Regions from separate parts of the Faecalibacterium sp. Marseille-Q4137 genome, predicted to be linked through region 1. Evidence: predicted binding sites of a transcription regulator. Region 1 holds the regulator's gene; the other holds the start of a gene.

The links. Region 1 encodes HrcA, which represses chaperone genes, less so after heat shock. Its sites were predicted from a motif close to TGTTAGCACTCNNNNNNNNNGAGTGCTAACA; they were not measured.
Positions count from the first base shown of each region.
Region 2: J3353_RS13175 (Hsp20/alpha crystallin family protein) is a predicted target of HrcA. The motif match lies at 1,525-1,555, and genes of this name have one in related genera.

Region 1 covers NZ_JAFREK010000016.1:40,891-45,075, forward strand. Annotated here, with positions in the region: gene J3353_RS08210 (Fic family protein) at 1-750, shown strand, start outside; gene J3353_RS08215 (stage V sporulation T C-terminal domain-containing protein) at 858-1,400, shown strand; gene hrcA (heat-inducible transcriptional repressor HrcA) at 1,753-2,826, shown strand; gene grpE (nucleotide exchange factor GrpE) at 2,823-3,452, shown strand; gene dnaK (molecular chaperone DnaK) at 3,555-4,185, shown strand, end outside.
Region 2 covers NZ_JAFREK010000040.1:11,095-15,279, forward strand. Annotated here, with positions in the region: gene J3353_RS13165 (ATP-binding protein) at 1-363, shown strand, start outside; gene J3353_RS13170 (pyruvate kinase) at 404-1,360, opposite strand; gene J3353_RS13175 (Hsp20/alpha crystallin family protein) at 1,689-2,153, shown strand; gene J3353_RS13180 (D-alanyl-D-alanine carboxypeptidase family protein) at 2,590-3,402, shown strand; gene J3353_RS13185 (pitrilysin family protein) at 3,422-4,185, shown strand, end outside.

The DNA of each region.
Region 1 (4,185 bases):
AACTATGCCTATATTCCGGTAGAGCCGGGGTACATCCTGCAACTGCACCGTGATCTGCTGAAATATACGAATTTGACCTATCGAGGACATTTTAAGACTACACCCAATGAGATCGATATGACCCTTCCCAGCGGGGAACGCCATGTGCTGTTCCGCCCGCTGGAACCATACGAGACACCGGGTGCTGTGGAGGCACTTTGCTGCACTTATCAGGATGTGCTGCACAGAGAACTCGTTGATCCCCTGCTTTTGATCCCCTGTTTTATCTTGGATTTTCTCTGTATCCATCCTTTCAATGATGGTAACGGCAGAATGAGCCGGCTGCTGACCCTTTTGATGCTGTATCAGAATGGATATGTTGTGGGGCAGTACATCAGCATTGAAAAAGCAATTGCAGAGACTAAGGATGAGTACTATGCAGCACTGGCGCAGGCTGATCAGCACTGGCATGAGGAGGAAAATGACCCGACACCGTTCATCAAATATATGCTGGCGGTGATCTGCTCCTGTTATCAGGATTTTGAGCAGCGGGTCGATCTGGTTGGCGGGGGACAGAAGCGCGTGACGGCGTACGAACGAGTGCGCAGTTATGCGATGGAAAAGCTGGGAGCCTTTACAAAACAGGAGGCCGCAGAGGCCTGCCCGGGCTTTGGTACAAGCTCGATTGAAAGCGCGCTGAAAAAACTGACAGAGGAGGGCGTTCTGGAGAGGATCGGCGCGGGCAGAAAGACGCAGTATGTGCGCAGGTAAGGCTCCGGCAGGAGCTGAATGAATAATTCCCTTCCTGTTTCCACAGAATAACCATACTTCACAGAAATCTGGAAGCAAAACCGGAACATGGAAAGGAAGGGAACCTTATGAAAGCAACCGGCATCGTGCGCCGCATCGATGAGCTGGGGCGGGTGGTCATCCCCAAGGAGATCCGCCGCACCCAGCGCATCCGCAGGGGAGACCCGCTGGAGATCTTTACAACGGGGGACGGTGAGGTCATCTTCAAAAAGTATTCGCCCATGGGGGAACTGAGCGGGGTGACGGCCCAGTATGTGGATGTGCTGAGCAAGTGCTTTGCCCTGACGGCCTTTGTCTCAGACCGGGACCGCATTCTGGCGGCATCCGGTGCGGGCAGGCGGGATCTGGCCGACCGCAGCGTGAGCCAGCCGCTGGAAAAGCTGATGGACAGCCGCAAGCCCTACCAGAGCGATGGCAGCCCCGAAAAGGCGTTGCTGCCCTGTGAGGGCTCACCCCGGGCGCTGCTGTGCGCTGTGCCCATCATTGCGGCGGGGGATGTCACCGGCAGTGTGGGCCTGCTTACGGAGGACCGCACTGCCCAGCCCGATGCCGCCCAGCTCAAGGCGGTGAACGTGGCGGCGGCATTTCTGGCAAAGCAGATGGAGGAATAATACCTTATAATAGAGAAGCTGCTGCACAGAGCGATGTGTGGCGGCTTTTTTAGGTTGCGAACCCTCTCCGTCATTGCTTACGCAATGCCACCTCTCCCAAAGGGAGAGGCAAGACATCACAGAGGGCAGATGCTGCTGAATCTGGGATAGCCCTTGGCTCCCCCTTCGGGGGAGCTGGCAAAGCCGTCAGGCTTTGACTGAGAGGGTGTAGCCAGCTTTATGACAGAATTATGAATCTTTCAAAACTTTTCTGAGAAGCTATTGACAGCGCCGCAAAATTGGATATAATGGTCTTAGCACTCAGGAAGAAGGAGTGCTAAAGAACAAAAAGCGAACGAAGGAGGCAGGCGCTATGACGATGGATGCACGCAAACAGCGTGTCTTGCAGGCGATCGTTGCGCTGTATGGCCTCGAGGGCGAGCCCGTGGGCAGCAGTGTGCTGGCAAACTACTTTGATATGGCAGTTTCCAGTGCCACGCTGCGCAACGAGATGGCCGCGCTGACCAAGCTGGGTCTGCTGGAGCAGCCCCACACCAGCGCAGGCCGTGTCCCCAGTGCCAAGGGCTACCGTTATTATCTGGATCATCTTCTCACCGATGACCAGCCGCTGGACCGTGTGACCCGCGCCCGTGTGGACGCGGTGTTCGCGAGCCTTGACCACGAGCCGGAAAAGCTGGCACAGGGTGCCGCCAAGGCGCTGGCCGCCATCAGCGGCTGCACCGCCGCCGTCAGCACCCCCTGTGCTGAGGATCTCTGCATCGCCCACTACGAGGTGGTGCAGGTGGGCCGCAGCGCCGCAGCGGTGCTGGCTGTGACCACTGCCGGTTATGTCCGCACCCGTGTGGCGCGGGTCCGCACCGGTCTTTCCCGGGAAAATGCAGCGGCGCTTGCCGCCCTGCTCAACCGGAACCTGACCTTTGTGGCTCCTGTTGATCTGTCGCCCCGGCTCCTTGCAGAGCTGTGCAGCCAGATCAGCCCGGAGCTGGTGCCGGTGATCAGCGCCGCCGCCGCCATCCTGCAGGATTCCACCCAGCCCCATGTGTATCTGGGTGGTGAGCAGTACCTGCTGGACTGGCCCCAGCTGGACGGCAAGGTGGGCAGCATCCTGAGCCTGCTGAACGACGAAGAGCAGGCCGCCGCCCTCATTGCACCCCCGGCAGAGCAGAGCGAAAGCATCCTGCTGGGCGAGGATCTGGAACCTCAGATCCCCGGCCTGTGCATCGTGAGTGACCGGTATCTGGTGGGCGGAGGCCTCTGGGGCTCCGTGGCCCTCATCGGCCCCACCCGGATGCCCTTCCAGAAGCTGATGCCGCTGCTCCACACCTTTGCCGATCAGCTTGGCGAAGGAATGAGCGGCAAACGAAAAGATACCCCGCAGGCAGCCGCACCCCGGCGGACTGTGATCTATAAGGAGGACCTGGAATGAGCGAAGAAACAAAAAAGACCCCGCAGGCAGAAGAACCTGCCGTGGAGCCCAACACCGCCGAGCAGGCCGCCCCGGAAACTGCACCTGAGCAGGCAGCGGCTCCCGAGACGAACGCTGAAGCGGCAGACCCCAAGAAAAAGGATGGCTTCTTCAACAAGAAGGCCCGGGAGCTGGAGGCTGTGAAGGCAAAGCTGGACGCGGCTGAGAAGAATGCCAATCAGGCCAAGGATCAGCTGCTGCGGATGGCCGCTGAGTATGAGAACTACCGCAAGCGCTCCACCCGTGAGGCTGACCAGAAGTTCAACGACGGCGTGTCCTTTGCCGTGAACCAGATCATCCCCATTCTGGATACGCTGGAGATGGCGGCCAACGCCCCCACCACCGACGAGAATTACAAGAAGGGCGTGACCATGACGCTGGACAAAGCCGCCAAGGCGCTGAGCGTCCTCCATGTGGAGGAGATCGAGGCGCTGGGTAAGCCCTTTGACCCCAACTTTATGAATGCCGTGCAGCAGATCCCCGCCCCCGATGGGCAGGAGAGCGGCACCGTGATCACAGTTTACCAGAAGGGCTACAAGCTGGGCGATAAGATCGTCCGCCATGCCACCGTTGTTGTGGCAGAGTGATTTTGCAAGACCCCGCAAGGGTTTTCAAATATAACATCCGCTTGGTAACATTTGAGCATCATATAAACAAAAAACGTTCTGAATTTGAGAGGAGCTTTCATTATGAGTAAGATCATTGGTATCGACCTTGGTACTACCAACAGCTGCGTGGCTGTTATGGAGGGCGGCGAGCCCGTTGTTATCGCAAACTCTGAGGGTGCACGCACCACCCCGTCTGTTGTCGGCTTCACCAAGACCGGCGACCGTCTGGTGGGTCAGGTCGCAAAGCGCCAGGCCATCACCAACCCTGAGAACACGGTGGCTTCCATCAAGCGTTATATGGGCACCGACCACAAGGTGACCCTGAACGGCAAAGAGTACACTCCCCAGCAGGTCAGCGCTATGATCCTGCAGAAGCTGAAGGCTGATGCCGAGGCTTATCTGGGCGAGACTGTCACCGATGCAGTCATCACCGTTCCTGCATACTTCAACGACAGCCAGCGTCAGGCAACCAAGGACGCAGGCACCATTGCCGGCCTGAACGTCAAGCGTATCATCAACGAGCCCACTGCCGCATCTCTGGCATACGGCATCGATAAGGAAGAGGACCAGAAGATCATGGTCTACGATCTGGGCGGCGGCACCTTCGATGTCTCCATCATCGAGATGGGCGACGGCGTGACCGAGGTTCTGGCCACCAACGGTGATACCCACCTGGGCGGCGATGACTTCGACCAGCGCATCATCGACTGGA
Region 2 (4,185 bases), on a different contig from region 1:
TCCCGCCTCCGCAACTGGCCGGTGCAGATCAAGCTGGCACCCATCCATGCGCCCTACTTTGAGGGCGCAAAGCTACTGATTGCAGCGGACTGCACGGCATACGCCTACGCCAATTTCCATCAGGAGTTTATGCGCGGCAAAGTGACTCTCATCGGCTGCCCGAAGCTGGACGCTGTGGATTACAGCGAAAAGCTCACCGAGATCCTGCGCAGCAACGACATCCAGAGCGTGACCATCCTCCGCATGGAGGTGCCCTGCTGCGGCGGCTTGGAGATGGCAGCGAAAAAGGCACTTCAAGCCAGCGGAAAGTTCATTCCGTGGCAGGTGGTCACCATTTCCATTGACGGAAAAATTCTGGACTAAATGCGGCAACACAGATCGACCGAGTGTCTTTGACTTTGGGTTATTCCAAGGCGGTGCGGGCAGTGCGCACAAGATACTCCATGGCCTCCACCGGGTACTGCCCGGCGGCGGTCTCCCCGGTGAGCATCACGCTGGAAGCGCCGTCTGCCACGGCGTTATAGATGTCGCTGACCTCGGCGCGGGTGGGGACCGCCCGGCTGCACATACTGTCCAGCATCTGGGTCACCACCATAAAGGGCACCCCGGCAGACCGGCAGACTGCCGAAAGCTGTTTCTGGCACCGGGGCAGCTCCCACAGGGGCATGGCGTTGCCAAGGTCCCCGCGGGCAATGACCACTTCATCCACAAGGGGCAGGAACTCCGGCAGGGCCTGTACCCCCGCAAGGCTCTCGATCTTGGCAAAAATGCGGATCTGCCCGGCCCCGGCCTGTTCCAGCGCCCGGCGCAGGGTGCGGATGTCCTCAGCCCCCCGCACGAAGGGCAGCATCACCCCGGTAACGCCGCAGGCTCCCGCCAGCTGCAGGTTTTGCAGGTCCTCCTCCGTCAACGTGGGGGAGGCCACCGTCAGCCCCGGTGCCGCAAGGCTTTTGCGGCTTTGCAGGGTGCCGCCCCGTATCACAGTACACTGCAGGGCAGCGCCATCGGCTTCGGCCACCTGCACAAGGAGCCTGCCGTCGTCCAGCAGGAGGTTCTGGCCCGGCCGGGCTGCATGCACCAGCGCCGCCGGGCAGGGGACACCTCCTTGCCCCAGCCGGAGGCTCTGGCCCGGTTCCAGCACAAGGGGCTGGGGCAGCGTGCCAATGCGCAGCTCCGGCCCCTGCAGGTCGATGAGCAGCTGGGGGATGCCCACGGCGTGGATGATATCCAGCCAGTCTTTGTGGGCCGAAAGGGGCCCGTGGGAAAGGTTCATGCGGATGCCCGTCATGCCAGCTTCCACCATGCGCTGCAAGGTCTCCAGCTGGGCACAGGCGGGGCCGATGGTACCATAAAATTCCAAAAAAATCACCCGGTTTCGTTTTTTCTTATTGTAACACGGAACGGGACCGTTGAAAAGTGCCAAATCAGGCGGCAACGAAAAAAGGCGTGGCAGCCCGCCCCAAAGGGGAAAGCGGAGAGAGCCAGAACCAAGAAATTGTTGCAAAAGTGTTATTTTTTCATGAATATTAGCGCTCCACTATTGACACTGCTAACGCATGGTGCTATAACAGTGGCGTGCTCAGGAGGAAGGGCAAAAGGAGAGCCGCAAGGCTCCCCGGAAAGCCTTTCCGAGTGGACGCTTCAGATTTTTTGCCCCGACCCGAACGCCGGGATTGGAGGAATGATTTATGCTTATGCCGACTGTTTTCCATGAAAACCTGTTCGATGATTTCTTCGATCCGTTCTGGAATGACGCTGCACTGGAACGTATGATGAACCGTGAGGCTCGTGATACCTTTGGTAAGCGCGGTGCAAACATGATGAAGACCGATGTCAAACAGACGGACAACGGCTACGAAGTAGCGGTTGATCTGCCGGGCTGCAAGAAGGAAGACGTTCAGATGGATCTGAACGACGGCTACCTGACCATTCAGGCAGTGCGCAGCCACAGCAATGACGAAAAGGATCAGAAGGGTCGCTATGTGCGGCGCGAGACCTTCTCCGGCACCTGCGCACGCAGTTTCTACGTGGGCGATGTGAAGAAGGAAGACATCCACGCAAAGTTCGAGGATGGTGTCCTGCACATCGAGCTGCCTGCTCCTCAGCAGACGAAGGCTTTGCCTGAGAACCCGAACCTGATCGAGATCGAGTAAAACGCCGGTCGTGTGCGCCAAGTCACACACGCACATAAAGTGGCCCCGGAGAGCTGCAACAAGCCCTCCGGGGCCATTTTTGTTTCCTGGTATCTTTTCCGCTGAAAGATGCAAAATTTTCGCTGCCGGAGGCCGTGAATCTGCTGGCAGATCTGAAGATCAAGCTGTCCTGAACGAGCCCTCTGCCACGGTAGCCGGTCACCCTCTCCATTGGCGGGAAAATTCTGAATTGAGGAAAGCGCTTTAACGCGGGATTTTTATAAACCCCAAAGGGAGTTCTGTTCGGACGTTCGTCCGTAACGGAACTCCCTTTTTTGAAAGACACAATTTTTTAACATCCCTTTCCGTTTACACCTCGGCGAAAGAAGTGTATAATAAAATAATGTAATTGTGCGGCTGTGCATTGCGAAATGATGTGAGAAGGGAACCGATATCGATGAACCAAAACAAGCAAGCGCCCCGGCGGCGGATGACCCGGCGGGAGTGGAGGATCCGGCGCTGCCTGCGTCTGGCACGGAACTGGGCCGTGTTTCTGGCGGCCTGCGGCGCGGCTGTTGCCCTGATGACCAGCGGCATTTTATGGCTGCTGCCCAAGGCCCACGCCCTGATCGCGGGGCCGGAGGCCTTTGTGGCCAGAAATTACGATGGCACCGAATACCAGCTGAACCTTGCCGATGCCCGGCTGGTGCTGGTGAACGGGAATCTGCCGCTGGACGCAGAGCCTGCCCCGGCCCTTGCGGCGGCGGATGATGCCACGGGCCAGCAGCTGGAAGCGGAAGCCGCAGAGCAGTACCGCGCCATGGCGGCAGCTGCGGCGGCAGACGGCATCACGCTGGAACTGGTGACGGGCTATCAGGATGTTTCCGCACGGGAAGCGGCCTTTGATGCCCGGAAGCAGGTGTATCTGGAAAAGGGGCTCTCCGAAGAGGAGGCAGCGGCCTATGCCGCCAGCGTCTGCCCTCCGGCCAATGCCAGCGAGCAGGCCACCGGCTATGCGGCGGACATTCTCAGCCCGGACTGCACTGAAAAGACCACCTGCTTTGCCGATACTCGCGCCTACGAGTGGCTGACCGCCTACGCTGCGGAGTATGGTTTTGTCCTCCGCTGGCCGGAGGAGCGGCAGGCCGCCACCGGCATGGTATACGAGCCCTGGCACTGGCGCTATGTGGGGGTGGAAAATGCCCTCGCCATCCGCGCGTCCGGACTCTCGCTGGAGGAGTTCCTTGCGCTGGAGCGCACAAAGCTGTAACAAAAAAGGAGAACGACTGTTGAGACGAACCGAGATCGCGCCCGGGGTCCATCTTTCCTGGGACCCGGCGCAGAAATTCAACCGCTGCCGGATCAGCATCCACTTTGCGTTTCCGGCACGGCGGGAGACGGCAACCGCTCACGCTCTGCTGCCTCTGTTGATGGAGCGGGGCTATGCGGATTGCCCGGATATGACCCAGATGACCAAAAAGCTTGCCCGGCTGTACGGCGCGGACCTGACCGTGGATGCCCGCCCGCTGGGTGCAAACCACAACCTCTGCGTCAGTGTGACCGGCATCAAGGACCGCTTTGCACTGGAGGGCGAGGCCCTGACCCGGGAGTATGCCGCGCTGGCGCTGGGCACAGCGTTCCATCCCTATTTTGTGGGCGGTGTGTTTGACCCGGAGGCGGTCGCCATCGAAAAGCAGATGCTGAAAAAGGCGCTGGAGGATGAGATCAACGAAAAGCGCATCTACTGCCAGCGGCAGGCCAACCGGGAGTTCTTTGGGAGCAGCCCCGCCGGTATCCGGCAGGAGGGCTATCTGGACGAGGTGGACGGCCTGACCCCGGAGACGCTGACAGAGGCTTACCGTGAGATGCTCCGCACCGCCAGCATCGAGCTGCTGGTGCTGGGCTGCGGGGAAGCGGAGACCGAGCAGGTGAAGCAGGCCCTGCTGGAAGAGCTTTCCCACATCGGGCGGGCCCCGCTACCATTGTGCGAGAACCTTGCCATGCCCCGGCAGGATGCCGTGCGCAGGGTGGAATGCTTTGACACAGTGCAGGC